3 regions of the Paenibacillus sp. fava2 genome follow, and region 2 is predicted to be linked to each of the others. Evidence: predicted binding sites of a transcription regulator. Region 2 holds the regulator's gene; each other region holds the start of a gene.
The links. Region 2 encodes Rex, which represses fermentation and respiration genes when NADH is low (regulators of the CRP and FNR family bind a similar motif). Its sites were predicted from a motif close to TTGTGAAATATTTCACAA; they were not measured.
Positions count from the first base shown of each region.

Region 1: the regulator Rex is predicted to act here: its motif matches at 2,846-2,863, upstream of AC4G46_RS08680 (phosphoketolase family protein).
Region 3: the regulator Rex is predicted to act here: its motif matches at 1,549-1,566, upstream of AC4G46_RS20435 (polymer-forming cytoskeletal protein).

Region 1 is NZ_CM177755.1:2,068,212-2,074,363, forward strand. Features, by position in the region: gene AC4G46_RS08665 (hypothetical protein) at 40-225, opposite strand; gene AC4G46_RS08670 (GntR family transcriptional regulator) at 516-1,238, shown strand; gene AC4G46_RS08675 (ATP-binding protein) at 1,280-2,671, opposite strand; gene AC4G46_RS08680 (phosphoketolase family protein) at 2,979-5,363, shown strand; gene AC4G46_RS08685 (serine hydrolase domain-containing protein) at 5,530-6,152, shown strand, end outside.
Region 2 is NZ_CM177755.1:4,798,250-4,804,401, forward strand. Features, by position in the region: gene AC4G46_RS21055 (AAA family ATPase) at 1-1,152, opposite strand, end outside; gene AC4G46_RS21060 (hypothetical protein) at 1,145-1,687, opposite strand; gene AC4G46_RS21065 (cell wall elongation regulator TseB-like domain-containing protein) at 2,345-2,863, opposite strand; gene AC4G46_RS21070 (amidohydrolase) at 2,922-4,223, opposite strand; gene AC4G46_RS21075 (redox-sensing transcriptional repressor Rex) at 4,210-4,863, opposite strand; gene dinG (ATP-dependent DNA helicase DinG) at 4,981-6,152, opposite strand, start outside.
Region 3 is NZ_CM177755.1:4,652,094-4,658,245, reverse strand. Features, by position in the region: gene AC4G46_RS20440 (serine hydrolase domain-containing protein) at 392-1,336, opposite strand; gene AC4G46_RS20435 (polymer-forming cytoskeletal protein) at 1,641-2,192, shown strand; gene AC4G46_RS20430 (YhfM domain-containing protein) at 2,339-2,761, shown strand; gene AC4G46_RS20425 (GNAT family N-acetyltransferase) at 2,789-3,217, shown strand; gene AC4G46_RS20420 (ABC transporter ATP-binding protein) at 3,226-5,022, opposite strand; gene AC4G46_RS20415 (ABC transporter ATP-binding protein) at 5,019-6,152, opposite strand, start outside.

The DNA of each region.
Region 1 (6,152 bases), 2.7 Mb from region 2:
ACACCCTGTTATCCGCTATTCTCTCTTACGGGAGGCCGTTTAGTCTTCCAGCTGCTCCAGCTCATCCTCCAGTCCGGCCAGCTTCTTCCGGATGGCGGCGGCAAGCTCCACATCGCCGGCTTGTTCAGCTTGTGCTAATGCGTCCTGAGCTATGCTGATCTGATACTCCAGATAGGTGTAATCCGATGAGGCTCCGGTGCGGGCTGATCGTTGCGAATAGGTCATAATCGTATACCTCCTTTTTTACATAGCAGGAACGTTTCCTGGCTGTCGCCATTAGTATGTCCATATTACTAGCTTCCGGGGATATGCTCAACCTGTGAACGATCAAGAGCTATCGCAGCTGCTTAGCCATCTGCACCAGATAGAACAGGTGCAGTAGCCCGGTGTTCCCGGAAAGCTCCACTGAGAGGTACATGAAACATAGCCTTTCTGTATAAACAGTGCGCTGATTATGATATATTTAACATTAAGCTTTACGAAGTGACAGCAACAGACCTGAAAGGGAGTACTTCATGACACAATTTGTTTACAAGCAGATTATTGATGACCTCAAAATGAAAATTTTTGCCGGAGAATATCCGGATATGCGCCTGCCCGATGAACGGACGCTCAGTGAAACCTACCAGGTCAGCCGCAGCTCAATCAAACGGGCGCTCGCCAAAATGGAGAGTGTCGGCATTATTTTCAAAAAACGGGGCTCAGGCACCTTTATCAATCCCTTGTACATAAAAAATGAATCCATCTTCAATTATGAAGGCTCCAATCTGGGGGTTACCGACAATTTCCAGATGCACGGAACGAAACCCAAAGTCAAGGTGCTGAGTTTCGAGGTTATTCCTCCGACCAAGGAGCTGCAGCGGGATTTGTTCCTCGGGCCCCATGATTTTGTGTACAAAATCGTCCGGCTCCGGCTGTTCGACGATGAACCGTTCATGATTGAAACAGGCTACATCCCGATCAAGATTGTCCAGGATCTCAATCAGACGATTATTGAAGGCTCGATCTTTAATTATCTGGAGGATTCGCGCAATCTTGCTGTCACCAAATCATTCCTGTCTGTTTTTGCAGAGCCGTCAGAGCCTGATGACCAGGAGCTGCTGCACCTGTCACCGAATGAGCCTGTAAGTATCATGGAAGGGATTTTCTTCCTCGATAACGGCACTCCGCTTGAATTCTCGCATATGAGATTCCACTACAAGTACCTGAAATTTAATACCTTTGTATCGGTTCACTAAAAAATAGAGGCCCGGGAAATATCCCGGACCTCTTATTATTTTTAGGAAAGAGTAGAATAGCTGCCGAACTCCGCAGTGAAAAGGATCGTCGTTCCGGTTATCTCCGGGTCTGCAGGACCGAGGCGGATCTCCCCGTTCATCAGTTCAACAATCCGTTGGCAGATGGCCAATCCGAGGCCAGTGCCTTCAGTGTGCCGGGCTTTATTGGTATCAGCCCGGTAGAAAGGAAGAAACAGCTGGCTGCGCATCTCCGGAGGTATGCCGATGCCGGTATCCTGAACCGTAAACTGCAGCCGGATTGTGTCACGAGTAGCTGCTATAAGGAGTACAGTAACAGAAATTTTCCCCGCCTCTGTAAATTTAACGGCATTTCCCAATAAGTTAAGCAGAACCTGCCTGAGCCGCCCGTCATCCCCGACGAGGATCTCTGGAATATCAGGATCAACCGATAAGTCTACTTCCAGTTTTTTGTTCCGGATAGCTACAATAAGCAGCTCCAGCGTCTCCGCAATGGATTCCCGCAGACTGAACGCTTCAGCCAGCAGCTGACCGAAACCGGACTCCAGCTTGCTGTAATCCAGAATATCGTTCACGATCCGCAGCAGGGACTTCCCGCTTCTCTGAATAGTGGCAACGTACTCCTTCTGCACATTTTCCAGCGGCGTTGCCGCGAGCAGATCCGCCATGCCCATTACGCCGTTCATCGGGGTTCGGATCTCATGATTCATCATGGCGATGAATTCATTTTTGGCCTGATTAGCCATTTCCATAGCTTCCTTTTCAATAAGCAGATGCTTTTGTTCATTCAGCAGCTGCCTCTGGACTGACAGGGACGGGAAGATGACTTCTTCCATGGCATGATGGTTATAGAGAGGCGATTTGTAAAACTCGGCATCCGTCATCACATATTCATGTTCTCTGAGAAGCCCGGTCTGCAGGGATGCAGAGATGGCATGTGCATTATAGGCGCAGACGGACACCATCCCATATTCCCGTACAAAATCGGCTGTCTGCCGCTCATATGCCATTAGATTTTCCCGGATGGTATGCTCATCATGATCTCCCCAGGTCATCACATTGGCCCATGTACGGAGAGAGTAGTCTTTATGTTGAATCGCAGCGGTTATTTTCTCGAAATGAGACACAATATGCTGAAAGTTAAAATCTCCCCGTGACCCGTAATAATCAACATTGTTAGCGTAATGAAGATAATGAAGGCTGCCGGATACGCTGCCGCTCCTCAGCTTCTCCAGAATAGCGTAATAAACGTCGGCCTGCTCAATAAGCAGAATGTGATGGCCATGCTCAATGGCGGTTTCAATATACGATAGAGCATTATCAACATAACGATCCAAATCCTCAAACAAGTAGATAATATGTCCCCCGTCAGTAACGCTGGTCCAAGAATTTAACGTTATGGTCGGTTTGCTCATAGCATAACTCCTCAATACTACTAATTTTAACTATAACTATAAATGAAAATAAAACCTTCGTCACTTATCAAAACGGCAGCGTTGAGAAAGTTACTGTTGCAACAAGTGTAAAAATATGGGGAATAACATATTGTTCAATCATTTTCCCTCTGAATTACCTGCACATTTCATACTATGTTCAAAATTTCACAAAATTGGACCGTATCACTTGTCTAAAAGGTTGTATTTATTTTTTTCAGAGGTATGATGTACCTGTAGAGAAAAAAGATTGGTAATTATAAATACAATCAATTAGGGAGTGGAGAAAATGGGATTATCGACCATGAATGTTGATTACTCATCAAAAACGTATCTGGAGAAGCTGGACGCTTACTGGCGGGCAACGAACTATATTTCTGTAGGACAGCTGTATTTGAAGGACAATCCGTTGTTAAGAGAACCGCTGAAGGATGCTGACGTCAAAATCAAACCAATCGGGCACTGGGGAACGATTCCCGGCCAGAACTTCATTTATGCCCATCTTAACCGCGTTATCACCAAATATGATCTGAACATGTTCTATATAGAAGGACCGGGCCACGGCGGCCAGGTTATGGTATCGAATTCCTATCTGGACGGCAGCTACACCGAAATTTACCCGGAAATCACCCAGGATATCCCGGGTCTCAAAAAGCTGTTCAAGCAGTTCTCGTTCCCTGGCGGCGTAGCTTCCCATGCTGCACCTGAAACTCCTGGATCTATCCATGAGGGCGGTGAGCTTGGTTATTCCCTGTCGCACGGCGCCGGCGCTATCCTCGACAATCCGGACCTGATCTCGGCAGTTGTCATCGGAGACGGTGAGGCTGAAACCGGACCGCTGGCCGCATCCTGGTTTTCCAACCGCTTCATCAACCCTGTTACAGACGGCGCTGTGCTGCCGATTCTGCACCTGAACGGCTTCAAGATCAGCAACCCGACGATCCTCTCCCGCCAGTCACGGGAAGAAATCACGGCTTACTTCACCGGCATGGGCTGGGAGCCGTTCTTTGTAGAAGGTGAAGATCCGGAGCAGATGCACCCGGAAATGGCCAAGGCACTGGATGCAATCGTTGAAAGAATCGCAGCGATCCAGAAAAATGCGCGTGAAAATAACGACCTTACCCGTCCGCTGTGGCCGATGCTCGTCTTCCGCTCCCCTAAAGGCTGGACCGGACCTGCACAGTGGGATGGCGTACCGAATACAGGCTCATTCCGGGCCCATCAGGTACCGATCCCGGTTGACCAGAAGAACATGAAGCATGCACCGGCACTGCTGGACTGGATGCAGAGCTACAGACCGGAAGAGCTGTTCGATGAAAACGGCCGTTTGTTTGCCGAAATTGCCGAAATTCTGCCTGCAGGCAACAGACGTATGGGGATGAATCCTGTTACTAATGCCGGTAACCTGATCAAGGACCTGAATCTGCCTGACTTTGCCGACTATGCGCTGGACAATGCAGTTCCGGGTCAAGTGGTGGCACAGGATATGGCGGTTCTCGGTAAATACCTGAAAGAGGTTGTCCTGCGTAACGAGCCTAACCGCAACTTCCGGATCTTCGGGCCGGATGAAACGATGTCCAACCGTCTCGCACCGGTGTTTGAAGTGACCAAACGCCAATGGCTGGATCAGATTATCGAGCCAAACGATGAATTCCTGGCTTCCTACGGCCGTGTTATCGACTCCCAATTGTCGGAGCATCAGGCGGAAGGCTTGCTTGAAGGATATGTGCTGACCGGACGCCACGGCTTCTTCCACAGCTATGAAGCGTTCCTGCGCGTTGTCGATTCGATGATTACCCAGCACTTCAAATGGCTGCGCAAGGCAACCGATCAGGGCTGGCGTGCCGATATCCCGTCACTGAATGTTGTGGCAACCTCGACTGTATTCCAGCAGGACCATAACGGCTACACTCACCAGGATCCGGGTCTGTTGGGCCACCTGGCTGACAAGAAACCGGAATTCATCCGTGAATATCTGCCGGCCGATGCGAATTCCCTGCTGGCTGTATTCGATACTGTGCTGAATGACCGCCAGAAGATCAACCTGATCGTCTCCTCCAAGCATCCGCGTCCGCAATGGTTCAGTGTGGCAGAGGCGCAGGAGCTGGTTGATAAAGGGCTGAAGATTATCGACTGGGCAAGCACTGATAAGGGCGGCGAGCCTGATGTGGTCTTTGCTTCCGCAGGTACAGAGCCAACCATTGAAAGCTTGGCGGCGATCTCCATCCTGAATGAGAAATTGCCTGAGCTGAAGATCCGTTATATCAACGTAGTGGATCTGCTGAAGCTGAGAAGCCAGAAGCTCGATCCGCGCGGCCTGTCCGACGAAGAGTTTGATCAATTTTTCACAAAAGATAAACCGGTCATCTTCGCGTTCCACGGCTATGAAGGCCTGATCAAGGACCTGTTCTTCGACCGTCACAATCACAATCTGCATGTGCACGGCTACCGCGAGAACGGCGACATCACCACTCCGTTCGATATGCGCGTGCTGAATCAGATGGACCGCTTCGACCTGACGAAGGAAGCAGTACTGAGCCTGCCGGAGTCCGCTGAGCATACTGCTATCGCCGCTGAGATGGACGCGATGGTCAAGAAGCACAATGCCTTTATCCGTGAGGAAGGCATCGACCTGCCGGAGGTTGAAAGCTGGGTTTGGAAGGGTTTGAAATAAGGTTTGGTATATTGGATTGAAGGCCTGCTCCCTGTTGGGGGCAGGCTTTTCTTTTGTTATTAAAGGAAAATTTTTGCACCATAATTCCGAATGAAACGTAGTAGCAGTTATACGCACTAATGGAATAGTTTTACTCTAATTCCAGTATTCCAAAAGGAGGCTGTGCATGAACCTGAAAAGCTTGTTTACTTTAATTAAGCCGCCGGTAATCTGTCTGACGGCTGTTTTATTACTGCTGTCTGCCGGATTACCTGCATATGCAGCAGAAGGAGGAGAGGTGCCGGTTAATGATGAAAGCCCTTCCGGAATCAGGCTGTCTGCACTTGAAGCTGTTATCGATACCTATTTTACTCCTGCGCGAATGAAAACAACGGCCGCCGTATCCGTTGCAGTTGTCAACAATGGCGGGACAGTGTTTAACAAAGCCTACGGCTTAGCGGATGTTGAAAATAATACCGCCGCCGATACAGACGCGGTATTTGAATGGGGTTCAGTCACGAAGCTGCTGGTCTGGACGAGTGTGATGCAGCTGGTGGAGCAGGGTAAGCTGGATTTACGGACGGATATACGGGAATATCTCCCAGAAGGCTTTTTCCAGAAGCTGAAATATGATGAGCCGATTACGCTGCTCAATCTGATGAATCACAATGCGGGCTGGCAGGACAGGATCACGGATTTGGCTTATTGGCAGGCAGAAGATGTCCCGGATCTGGGTAAGGCACTACAAATCTATGAACCGCGGCAGGTTTATAAACCAGGGACTATTGTAGCCTACTCCAATTACGGCGC
Region 2 (6,152 bases):
CAGATAATCCTTTGTATACAGGTACTGCTCTGTCTGCGGATTGTGCCGCACATAACCGAGTGCCTGTCCCCGCGGAGTCAGTGTTACCTGGCTAACGCTTCCCGGACGCAGCAGCTCCGCCATAATCGCATGGCCCAGCTCGTGGATCGCCACCCGCCGCTTTTCTTCCTGGTTGGTCTCACGGTCTGTCTTCTCGCCCATCATCACCTTGTCGATTGCTGAGGACAGATGGCGCTGCTCCACTTCGGTAAGATTTTCGCGCATCATATAAATCGCCGCTTCGTTCATGACGCTTTCCAGCTGGGCACCGGAGAACCCGTAGGCTTCCTCGGCGATTTTGTCCAGATCAACACCGGCATGCAGCGGCTTATTCTTGGCATGGAGGTCGAGAATGGACTTGCGGCCCTTTTTATCGGGCATATCCACCTGAATGTGGCGGTCAAACCGACCTGGACGCAGCAATGCGGAATCCAGCATTTCCTTACGGTTCGTTGCGGCTATCAGCAGAATCCGCGGTGCATCGTTATTGTAGATCCCGTCCATCTCAGTCAGCAGCTGGTTCAGTGTCTGGTCATACTCGCGCTGCTGTCCGCCTTCGCGCTTGCCGCCGATCACATCAATCTCATCGATAAAAATAATGGCACTTTGCTTATTTTCCTTAACGGCACGGGTACGGGCATCTTTAAATAAATCACGGATACGTCCGGCACCGACACCTACATACATTTCCACAAACTCACTGCCTGATGCCGCAACAAAGACGGAATTGGTATAATGTGCCGCAGCTTTGGCCATCAGCGTCTTCCCTGTCCCCGGAGGTCCGGTCAGCAGAATTCCCTTGAGCGGGCGGATCCCGAACTTGCTGATCTCTTCATGACGGATCAGAAAGTCAAGGGCCTCACGCAGCTCCTGCTTGGCATTGTCCTGGCCGCCGATCTCCTCAAAGGTAAGCTTCGACGGGCCGTTCTTCTTGCGCTTTTTGTCTGCACCGGCATTGACTGTCAAACCGCCGCGCAGATGGGCAATCAGCAGCAGGGCCCCGAGCATGCCGGCAGCGATAACAACCGGGAAAATATTAATGCCGACAAAAGCCATAAAAACGAGCAGCACCGGAGCAAAACCGGCGAGGATTTCCTTCCAATACTTAGGCATTATTCCACACTCCCATCGTTCCGGGAACCCGCGGTAAAATAATAAACTTGCTCTGTTTACCGTCACTCAGGCTCACGTAGACGTTATTGTCGTCGATTTCTGTCGTTGCTGTCACATTCTGAAACTCGGAGCTTTGGGCTTTGAGTCCGTCTAGCTTGGCAGGAATCAGTGTATATTTACGGCTCTCCATCGCTTCTGCTACGGAAAACATCGCCTTGTCCCAATATTCATCAAGCAATGCACTGGAGTTCTGGTCAACATCAAGCTTAAGCGTACGGCTGCCGATTGCTGACTTACCTTCACTATTAACATACTGCACAAGCTCACGCAATTTCGTTCCAGGTTCAAGATTAAGTTTCAAAGTCACTTCATTGCGGTTAATACTAATATGTGATTCATTGACTCCTTCATAGGATGATACAATTTTCTGGAGCGGATCCTGGACAGCGAACTGGCGGTAAGCATACCAGCCTCCAAACAGCAGCGCCGCAGACAACAGAGACGTTAACAGCACAGGTACGAGACGTAATTTCAAGCAACGTCCTCCTCTCAGATGTAAGCCAATATAATAAAGAAATAATGAAGATAGCATGTTTAGCGATAACTTATTATCCGGCATGCTCTTTCGCATGTCTTAAGTACATGGACTAGTATATCATAGGTGTATATACGATTCCGCATAAATTTGTGAATATATTTTAAATTTTCGATACTAATTTTTGGTTACACTCCTTTTTTCTATTTCATATCGACAAAAAAGACATGAATGATGAGATCATCCATGTCTTCTATTTGGCATTCCAGACAACTTTATCTGTCACTCCGTTAATCCGTTCCGTAATATAAACCGTAAAATCCCCCTATTTTCAGGAGGATTCACATCACCGGGGAAGCTTGTTCCAGTGTACTCCGCCAGGCGGTAATTAATCAGTGGCACCGTGCAGATAGATGCCGAATAAATGCCCGCCCAGAATTTTCACAAACATTTTCCCGGCCTGCCTAAGATCACGTTCGGTATCCACTGTAATTTCTCTCTCTACCAATGTTTGACTAACAACCGCTTCAGTATAAGAATTGCTATATTAATTGTATATCAAAAATTGCATAAATCATCATATTCACAAGATTTAGCATAACAAAAACAGCAGCCGGACCATTACGTCCACCTGCTGCTTATGCCGTTCCTGCTGTATTATTTACTCGGCAGGCTATAGCCTTCCCCGATTGCCGTACCATCGCTGAACCGGTAGAACTGGTAATAATACCGTCCTTCCTGCTTGTAGAAGACCTGCCATGCATATTCTCCATTAAATACGCCGGGCAAAAGCCGTCTGATGTCGGCACCGGGCAGCTCAGAAGCAAGCTTCTCCCGGATCTGCTGCTCTGAGGTACCCTTCGACAGCTCTGCCGCGTAAATATCGTTGTCGCCTCCTGCCGGTTTACCGTCAAGTGTAAAGCGGACCCAGACCATCAGCTCGGTGCCCGCCTCATTCTTTCCTGTAAGCACCCAATAGGCTGCATTTTCATCCCAGACGGATTTCTGGGCTTTGGTCACCTCAGTCAGTCCGGCACGGCTTCTGGCCACTTCCCTGGCTGCGCTGCGCTCGGCCCACTGGTCCTTCATGATATAGGCATAGAACTGACCTAGTCCGAACAAAAGGAGCAGTGCCGCACTGATCGCCAGCGGAAGCCATTTTTTCCTTTTCCTCAAAGTGCAGCTCCCTTTCTTCTAAATAACTGACCGTAAGATCCGGTCGCCTTGCATTCGATTATCTTGTTAGCAGGCTTTCAAAGGTTTCCTGCGCTTTGCGGCGGATCTCCTCTTCGTCCAGTGTCAGGCACTGGCCGTGCTTAACAACCTGCTTGCCGTTAACCCAGACATGCTCAACATCTTTGGCACTTGCCGAATATACCGCATGGGAGAGCAGGTCAGAATGCGGCAGCAGATGCGGCTGATCAATATCAATGGCAATAAAATCCGCCTTCATGCCAGCAGCCAGGCGGCCGACATTGTTCAGGAAGATGGAAGCTGCCCCGTATTCCGTTGCCATCAGCAGCGCTTCCGGCGCAGGTACGGCGGTCGGATCCCCGCTGACTCCTTTATGGATCAGCGCAGCCAGACGCATTTCCTCGAACATATCGAGGTTGTTGTTGCTTGCCGCCCCGTCAGTGCCCAGTGAGACTTTGACTCCCGCACGAAGCAGGTCCGGCACACGTGCAACCCCGCTTGCCAGCTTCAGGTTGCTGCCCGGATTATGGGATACTCCCACACTGTATTTGGCCAAAATTTCAATTTCTTCATCATTCAAATGAACACCATGGGCGATCAGAGACGGGCGGGTGAACATGCCCAGCTTCTCCAGATGTGCCACCGGACGCAGGCCGTAATCGGTCACATTCTGCTCCACTTCATGGCGGGTTTCGGACATATGCGTGTGCATCGGCAGGTCCAGATCATGAGCCTCCTGAACAAATTTCACGAAGAAGTCCGGCGGACAGGTGTAAGGCGCGTGAGGCGAGAGCATTGCCGTAATTCTGCCGTCCGCTTTGCCGTGCCAGTTACGGGCAAATTCCACGGCTTCTGCGAGCTTCTGGTTCTGCACATCTTCAGGACATAGACCGATAGCACCGCGCATCAGAACAGCACGGATACCCGACTGTTCTGTAACCTCGGCCACCCGGTCCATATGATCATACATATCAAGGAAGGTAGTTGTTCCGCCCTTGAGCATCTCCAGAACGGACAGGGCTGTTCCCCAGTACACATCATCACCGGTAAATTTCGCTTCCATCGGCCACATTTTTTCCTGCAGCCAAGTCTGAAGCACCATATCATCGCCATATCCGCGCAGCAGCGACATCGCCGCATGGCCGTGGGTATTGACCAGTCCGGGCATGAACAGCAGACGGCTGCCGTCAACCGTCAGAACGCCTTCTTCTGCTGCAGGCTTATCTTCTCCTATGTATGTGATCAGATCATCCTCTATCGTCATATAACCGCTCAGGACAGGCTGAAGTGAGCCAGCTACAAGAAACCGGCCGTTCGCGATTATCGTTTTATTGCTGCTCATCGGTAATTTCTTCCTTTCCGTCATGCAAATAGTAGGCAAGGCTCTGCAGATCAGTCGTAAAATCGGCCGCATGGATACGGATCGACGGCGGAGTCTTCAGAATAACCGGAGCAAAATTAAGAATAGCCTCGATGCCCGATTCCACCAGAATGTCGGCTACATTCTGCGCTTCACTGTCCGGTACGGTAATAATGCCGATCCGGATCCCCTGCTCACGGATGGTCTGGCCCAGCTCCTCCATCGGCTGAACCGTCAGGGAGTTGATTTTCTGGCCGACCTTGGGTGCGTAGGAGTCGAATACGGCAGTGATTTTCATCGTATCTTTCAGATAAGCATTATAATTGGAAAGGGCGTGGCCCAGGTTCCCCGCACCGACCAGAGCCACGTTGATCTGCTGGTCAAGCTTAAGGATATGGCGGATCTTTTCAATCAGATAGGATACATCGTAGCCGATGCCCTTCCGGCCGAAGTCCCCGAAATAAGCCAGGTCTTTGCGGATCTGTGCCGGATTAAGATCAAGTTTCTGTCCCAGCTCCTGGGAAGAAACGGTTGCAATTTCGCGTTTCTGGAGATCATTCAAGAAACGCAGATACACTGGGAGCCTGCGTACGACAGCCTCCGATATTTTGTCCGATTTCATGTCTTCTCCTCCTAAATTTAGTATAACTCGGATGTGTATGAAAGCCGCACCGCTCCCCGATACTCAAGCAAACAGGAAGCTGATGCGGAACTAGACTAAGAATGAAATGAATGCAGTTTAGGAAATGCCGCCCTCCAGCCATTCCTCGATTCTCGGAACCATCTGGTCAGTCAGCATATGCTCCATCTTGGGGCCGGGCAGTGAATACAGGAAATACTTCCCGTAGTAAGACTCGATGACCCTGGTATCATATACAATGACAATTCCCCGATCCTGGGCGGTGCGAACCAGCCGGCCGAAGCCCTGCTTGAAGCGGATGACCGCCTGGGGTACCGACAGCTTCATGAACGGGTTCTTCTTCTGTGCCTGCAGCAGCTCGGCTTTGGCCTCTGCAAGCGGGTGGTTCGGGGGCTGGAACGGCAGTCTGACAATCGCCAGACAGCTGAGCGCATCTCCGGGAATATCCACGCCTTCCCAGAAGCTGCTGGTTCCGAGCAGTACCGCCGCAGAATTGTCCTGAAAACGCCGGATCAGTTTGCTGCGGCTCCCCCCTTCTACACCTTGCCCAAGTACAGCGATGTCCTCTGCGGCCAGTGCATCCTTAAGCGGGTCATAGACCTGCCTTAGCATCTTATAGGAAGTAAACAGCACCAGCATACGGCCTTTGGTTGCCACAGCAGCTTCTGCCAGTGAGTGCACCAGTTTGTCAACAAACCTGGCATCCCCTACACTGCCCTTTACGCTCGGAAAATCACGCGGGATAACAAGCAGTGCCTGTTCGCGGTAATTAAACGGTGAAGGCAGCAGCGCTGTCATCAGCCTGTCCTGCTCCGCAGCCTCGCCCAGTCCGAGATTATCGATCATGAACTGGAAGGATTTATCCACAGACAGCGTTGCAGAGGTCAGCGTTATACTTTTCTTCTTGTCGAAGAACAGCTCCTTGAGCTGGGCACTGACATCTACCGGTACAGCATACAGCTGCAGGGATTTGCCTCGGTAATTGCTGCTGCCTTCCATCCAGTACACAACATTCTCATCATTCAGGCCCATGAAGAAGCGGATCTGCTCGCGGATCGAGGCCAGATCCTTAAACAGGCCGCCGATGTCGGTTACCAGACTGTCCGAGGAGGACTGGCTGTCGGTATCGCGCATTTCACTGAGCATCTTGTCGCCCCTGCGGATAATATCACTGAGGCTGAGATTCAGTGTGTTCTCCAGCGCAGCCAGCTCCTCCCAGTCCCTTGGCTTCTTGCCGGGGTGCAGGCGTGACACCAGCTGTCCGGCCTCAC
Region 3 (6,152 bases), 150 kb from region 2:
TACTGAAGGAAGGAGAGATTCCCAAAGAAACCATGAACCAGGGACAAGCTTTTCAGGCAAGACACATCTTGCAGTCGAAGGAGCGTGATTCCGTTGAAGCAGGTTAGCGAAGCGTACAATTACGGTTGACACAGTAGGGAAAACGTCCGTGAAAACGTTTTTCGTGTAATCGTGTACGTGGGGAACTCATCCCATATGCAGGACATGGGGCAATACTCCTTATCTGGAGCGAACGGGAAATACCGAAATTGAATGAACAATAACCATGTCAGGGATATGGATTGTGGCTGGAGGAAATGATTGAATTGAATAATGGATTGAACACATAAATCCCCGTTACCTAGGTTGATAAGGTAGTCGGGGATTTATGCGTTTATGTTAATAAAAGCGGCTAAGTTGCAGTTAGTATTGGCAAGACGGATTCACGGAATACATCTGCGGAGCGTTTCTGCTTGCCGCGATTATCCTGAGTCAGGACAACGACGGTTTCCAGCTTCGGCAGAACATAAATAAACTGCCCGCCGTAACCCCGGGCGTAATAATAATGAAGCTCTGTTTCCGCAGCAGATTCACCGGAATGAGGATAGCTGTCCGTCCACCAGTGCCAGGCGTAACCGCCGCGGCGGGGAGCTTCTGCCAGGAGGGCAGTTTGCACAGAACGGTCAACCAGCTCTGCAGCAATCAGCTGACGTTGGTCCCAATGCCCGCGCTGCAGATAGAGCTGGCCGAACCTCAGCAGGTGAACCGGGCGCAGGCGCAGCCCGAAGCCGCCGGTATGAATACCCTGCGGGTCCTGCTCCCATTCATATTGTTCTATGCCCAGCGGACTGAACAGCACGGACTCGGCAAACCGGGCAACCGGCATCCCCGTGCCTTCCGCCAACAAAGCCGCCAGGAGCTGGGAAACACCGGAATTGTATTCCATATGCTCACCGGGATTATGGGACAGCGGCTGCTCCAGCACAAAATCTATCCAGTTCTCTGAGCGCGTCATGCGGGGAAAGGAATTCTGGCCGCCAAACTCCGTCCAGTTAAACCCCGCTGACATGGTTAGCAGATGCTCCAGTGTTATTGCCGCCTTGCGCGGATCACGGTCCTGCCGGAGCCGGGGATAAAATTCCGCCAGGAGGGTTTCCGGCCGCGGCAGCAGTCCCTTTTGCATTGCGATGCAGACGAGAGCGGACAGGACGCTTTTGGTACAGGAGTTGATTTTGGCGAGTTCACCGGCTGTGCCGGTTTCTCTATAATGTTCAAAGACCAGACGGCCTTCGGAGCTAATTAGACAGCTGCGCAACTGATAAGGTGCGAGCACTGCGGAAAGTTTGGATGTATCCATTTCTTGAGTTCCTTTCTTATGCTGCCGGATGGCGTAATCCATTATTATGTTTGGACATATCTGTTAACAGTGTACCAGCCTTATTGCAAAAAATGAAATGAGAGGAGTATTTCTGATGAATAAAGGCAATCGGGAAACCATAATGACCGTAGAAAGGCCTATTAACGTCTGGTATCTCTTTTTATGAAAAATAAAGAGTAATAGACACAAATTTGTGAAAAAGTTCACGTAATAATTATCAAATTTTAATATATAATATGGTTATCAAAAAGAAATTAAACAAAAATGATTTGGGGGATTTGAGATGAAATTTGTAAAAAGCTTATTGGTTGCCGGGGTTGCTGCTGCGTTGTTGTCGGGTTGCGGATCGAATAGTGATAATGCGGGAAATGAAGCGGCTGCCACTGCAACTGCTGCTGCACAGACCGATGCTGTATCAACTGCTTCCATAGTGAAAGAACAGGATCCGTTCCTGAAGGCAGTAAGTGCAGAAGGTAACTGGATCGTTGCGATCCTGAATGATCTGACTGTAGATCAGGATGTTGTTGTAGCCGGAGAATTCCATGATAAAGGCGCTGCCGAAAATGCAATTTACCGCAAGCTCGCCCTGTATGCACAGGATGCTGATCATAAGGTAACTGCTACTTATACACTGACTGCACCTAAAGTAACGGTACAAAGCGAAAACTTCAGAGTACAAGGCGGTACAATCAAAGGGGACGTATACGTAGAAGCGAACGGCTTTAACCTGTATAAAGATGCTACCATCGACGGTAACCTGTACTTCGCAAGTGCTGATGTACAAGCAACTGCAGTGATGGAAGGCAAAGTGACTGGAACTACTGAAGTTAAATAATCAGTTTACTCTGCGTATGATCGAATAGATAGAGCCTGTAGACTTAATCTCTGACACGGGGATTGGGTTTGCAGGCTTTCTTTATGTTTACATAGAAATATATGGAAAGTGTTGATTGTTTTGAGCTGAGAGAAGGAGGGGCTGATATGAAAAAGTGGATTCCGCTGCTGGTAATCTGTCTGCTAGCCATTGGAATTATGAGCTACAGTAAGCTGAAAGTAAGCGAGGTTGCCAGCATCCGTCTGGAGTGTGCGGATTTATGTCATGACGGGCAGGTACCCGCCGGACTTTTTGCAGAAAAGACCTTTAATGAGCCGCAAGAAATCAAGCTGTTCGTAACGGCTATCAATAAGGCTAAAAGGATAAAAGGAGAACTGGATTATGGTGTGACGTTCAGAATGTATGCAGCTTATAAAAACGGCGGAGAAAAAGTCTACAGCCTCAACATCTCTGATTCCAAAAAGGAGGGGACACGGGGTCTGCTGGTGGACTCTAACGATAGCGGACAAGGCTACTCGATTCCTTCTAAAAATCATGAGGAGCTGCGGAAGCTTATTTATGGGGAGTAATTTTGAACGGAAGGGCAGGTGGACTAGGTGTCAACAAAAGTGCGATTGGCTACAGTAAACGATGCCTCTGCATTAGCCAGGCTGAACTATGAATTTAACGGAGGTGAGCTGCGGCAGGCTGTGGAAATATCGGAGAGCTTACTGAGAGACGGTGAACTTGTAGCTGTGGCCCTGATGGAGGACCGGGTGATCGGATTCGGCTGCGCCCGGAGCTATCACTCCTTTTGCTACAGCGAGGCTTGCGGTGAGATTACAGAAATGTACATTGAGCAAGCTTACAGAAGAAAAGGGGCTGCGACGGCATTGCTAAATCTGCTTGAACAAGAGTTAAGCCGCCGCAGCGTGGGTAGCGTGAAGATTCTGACAGGCACTAATAATCATTCGGCTCTGCAAACCTATGAAAATTACGGTTATTTGAGAGACAATGAAGCAGTGCTAACCAAGAGGCTTCTCTGATAAGAGCTTCATAGGACAGCTTCAGCCTCAGGTTCCTTAAATTGCAGCCGGTACAGCTGCGCATATACTCCGTTGCTGGACAGCAGGCTGTCATGAGTGCCTTCCTCGGCGACAGCTCCCTTATCCAGCACGATGATTCTGGTGGCATTGCGTACAGTGGACAGCCGGTGGGCAATCACCAGCGTGGTCCGGTGCTTCATAAGCCGGTCAAGTGACTGCTGAACAAGCTGCTCCGATTCATTATCCAGGGCGGAGGTCGCTTCATCCAGCAGCAGAAGCGGTGCATTCCGCAGAAAGGCCCGGGCAATGGCGATCCGCTGGCGCTGTCCTCCCGATAAGCCTGTTCCGTGCTCACCGATCAGGGTGTCATAGCCTGCGGGCAGCTTTTGAATAAAGTCATCTGCTCCTGCAAGTCTGGCCGCTTCCCGGATCTCTTCATCACTGGCCAAATTGCTGCTGAACGCAATATTGTCCTTAATTGATCCGGAGAACAGGTAAGGGGACTGCGGCACATAAGTAATCTTGCTGCGCAGTTCTGCAAGCTCTCCGGATGCAGATTGGCCGTAAACGGAAATATGTCCGGCATCGGGTCTGAGTAATCCGCAGCACATCCGCATCAGGGTTGTTTTGCCAGAGCCGCTTGGTCCGACCAGCGCAACCGTTTCACCATGCCGGATATGCAGATTCAAATCTCTGAACAGCGGCGTCTGGTCATCCGGTGCTGCGGAGTGGCTGAAGTATGCACCATGAATCGTTAATGCCGCAGATTCATCCGGACAAGGCACTGAAGAGAGGCTCTGGTGCCCAGGCGGAATGTCATCCTCGGACGGTGCGTCAAGAATAGAGAATACGCGGTCAGCCGCGCCAAGCGACTGCTGGACACCGCCCCAGGTCTGTGACATATGGACAAACGGCCACTGGACCCGCCCCATCAGAATGATGAAAGCAAGTACTTCCCCGGCGGATGTTCCGCCCTTGATTGCCGAGTAAGCAATGAAGCCTGCACAGATGACCATCACCAGATTGTTGATAAAAGCGGCGCTGTTCCATAACAGTGTCGTTAAAAGGGCCCTCTGCAGCAGCAGACGGTTTAGCCTTGTGCGCTCAGCCGCATATTTGTCCTTCAGCATCGTTTCCAATGAAAACGCCCGGACGATCTTCACGCCCTGCAGGGTCTCCTGCAGAATGCCGCGCAGCTGAGCTTCAGCCTCATAAATCCGGGTTGACAGCTGCCTCAATTTACGATCAAAGAAGCGGCTGGAGAAAAAGACGACCGGCCCGGAGCCAAGCGCGAGTAAAGCGAGCCACACATCCATGGAAGCCAGATAGAGAAAGGAGACAAAGCAGAGCAGAAGATTGTAGCTCAAATCGTAGATAATGCTGCTGACTGTGCCCATCGCGGCTTCCGCATCCTTGGTGTTGCGTGAGGTAAGATCACCGGAATGCATGGACTGAATCTGCCGGAACGGCAGGCGGTGCGTCTTGTTAAACAGCGCTGCCCTCAGATCCCAGGACATTCTGCTCTGAACGACAAATCTATAATAATGCTGGACCATCAGACAAAGTATGATTAGGACACAGGCAGCGGCGACAATAACGCTCAGCCGGAGAAGTGAATCCATATCTGCGCTGTTAATGGTGTCAATAAACAGCTGCTGGATGGCAGCTAAACCAATGTCCATCACCAGTCTGGCAGCAAGCAGCAGGGTAGCCAGCAGCAGGCCAAGCCTGTAGGGCGAGGCAAAAGGCAGCAGCCGGCTCAGAACGGTGCGGAGCGGTAACTTTCCGGCTTCTCTGGTCGTCATATCTGATTCTCCTCCGGCACAAGGGAATGATCCGTCCGTTGGACGGAATGCACCATATTATAATATTTGCCCTCCATTGCCATCAGCTCCGGATGGGTTCCTTCCTCAACAACCGAGCCCGCCTCCATAAAATAGATCGTGTCGGCATTACGGATCGTCGACAGCCTGTGGGCAATCACTACGGTTGTCCGGCCCTGCATCAGCTTTTGCAGCGCCTGCTGGACAACCTCTTCACTGTGGCTGTCGAGCGCGGCCGTCGGCTCATCCAGCAGCAGCAGCTCCGGCCCGCGGACAAAGGCCCTGGCAATGGATAGCCGCTGCCGCTCCCCGCCGGACAGGGTGATCCCCCGTTCACCGATGGCAGTATCATACTGCAGCGGAGTACTCATGATGAAATCATGAATACCCGCGTCCCGCGCTGCTTGTATAATCTCCTCTTTGGCAGCTCCGGCTCTGCCCCAGGCAATATTCTCATACAGTGTGCCTGAGAAAAGATAAGGCTCCTGTGATACGTAAGCAAGACTGCTGCGCCAGTCCTGCGGTGAAAGGGTTCCTAACGGCTCTGACCCGCAGCAGATGGTGCCGTTGTCGGGCTCGTATTCTGCCAGCAGCAGGCGGAGCAGCGTGCTTTTTCCGCTTCCGCTTGGTCCGGCTAAAGCGGTCACTTTGCCCGGCTCAATAGCAAGCTGTACCTGCTGCAGGACCGGATTGCCGCTATAGCTGAAGCTTACGTTGTTAAAGAAAATGGGCAGTCCTTTGAGACCTGCTGTTACATTGTCTTGCTGTTGTCCGGGCGTCTGCTTCTGAATGCCTTGCTCCTGCCCGGGCTGTTCATTTTGCAGCTCTAACAGTTCAAAGATACGGCCGCCCTGAGCCAGGGAGGTTTGCAGCTGTGCCCAGAGATTGGAGAGCCTGGAGACCGGATTCGTAATCTGCTCGAAGCTGATCAGAAATGCCGCCACCGCCCCCACATCAAGCCGTCCGCCAATTACGAGGTATCCTCCATAAGTAAGCAGATACAGCAGACCGCCTAAGATGACGGTAAAGTTCATATTATAGCCAACCGCTTCTGCACGGGAGAGCGGAACATGGAACTTGAAGTAGTGCTGCACCCGCTCCATGAATTGCTG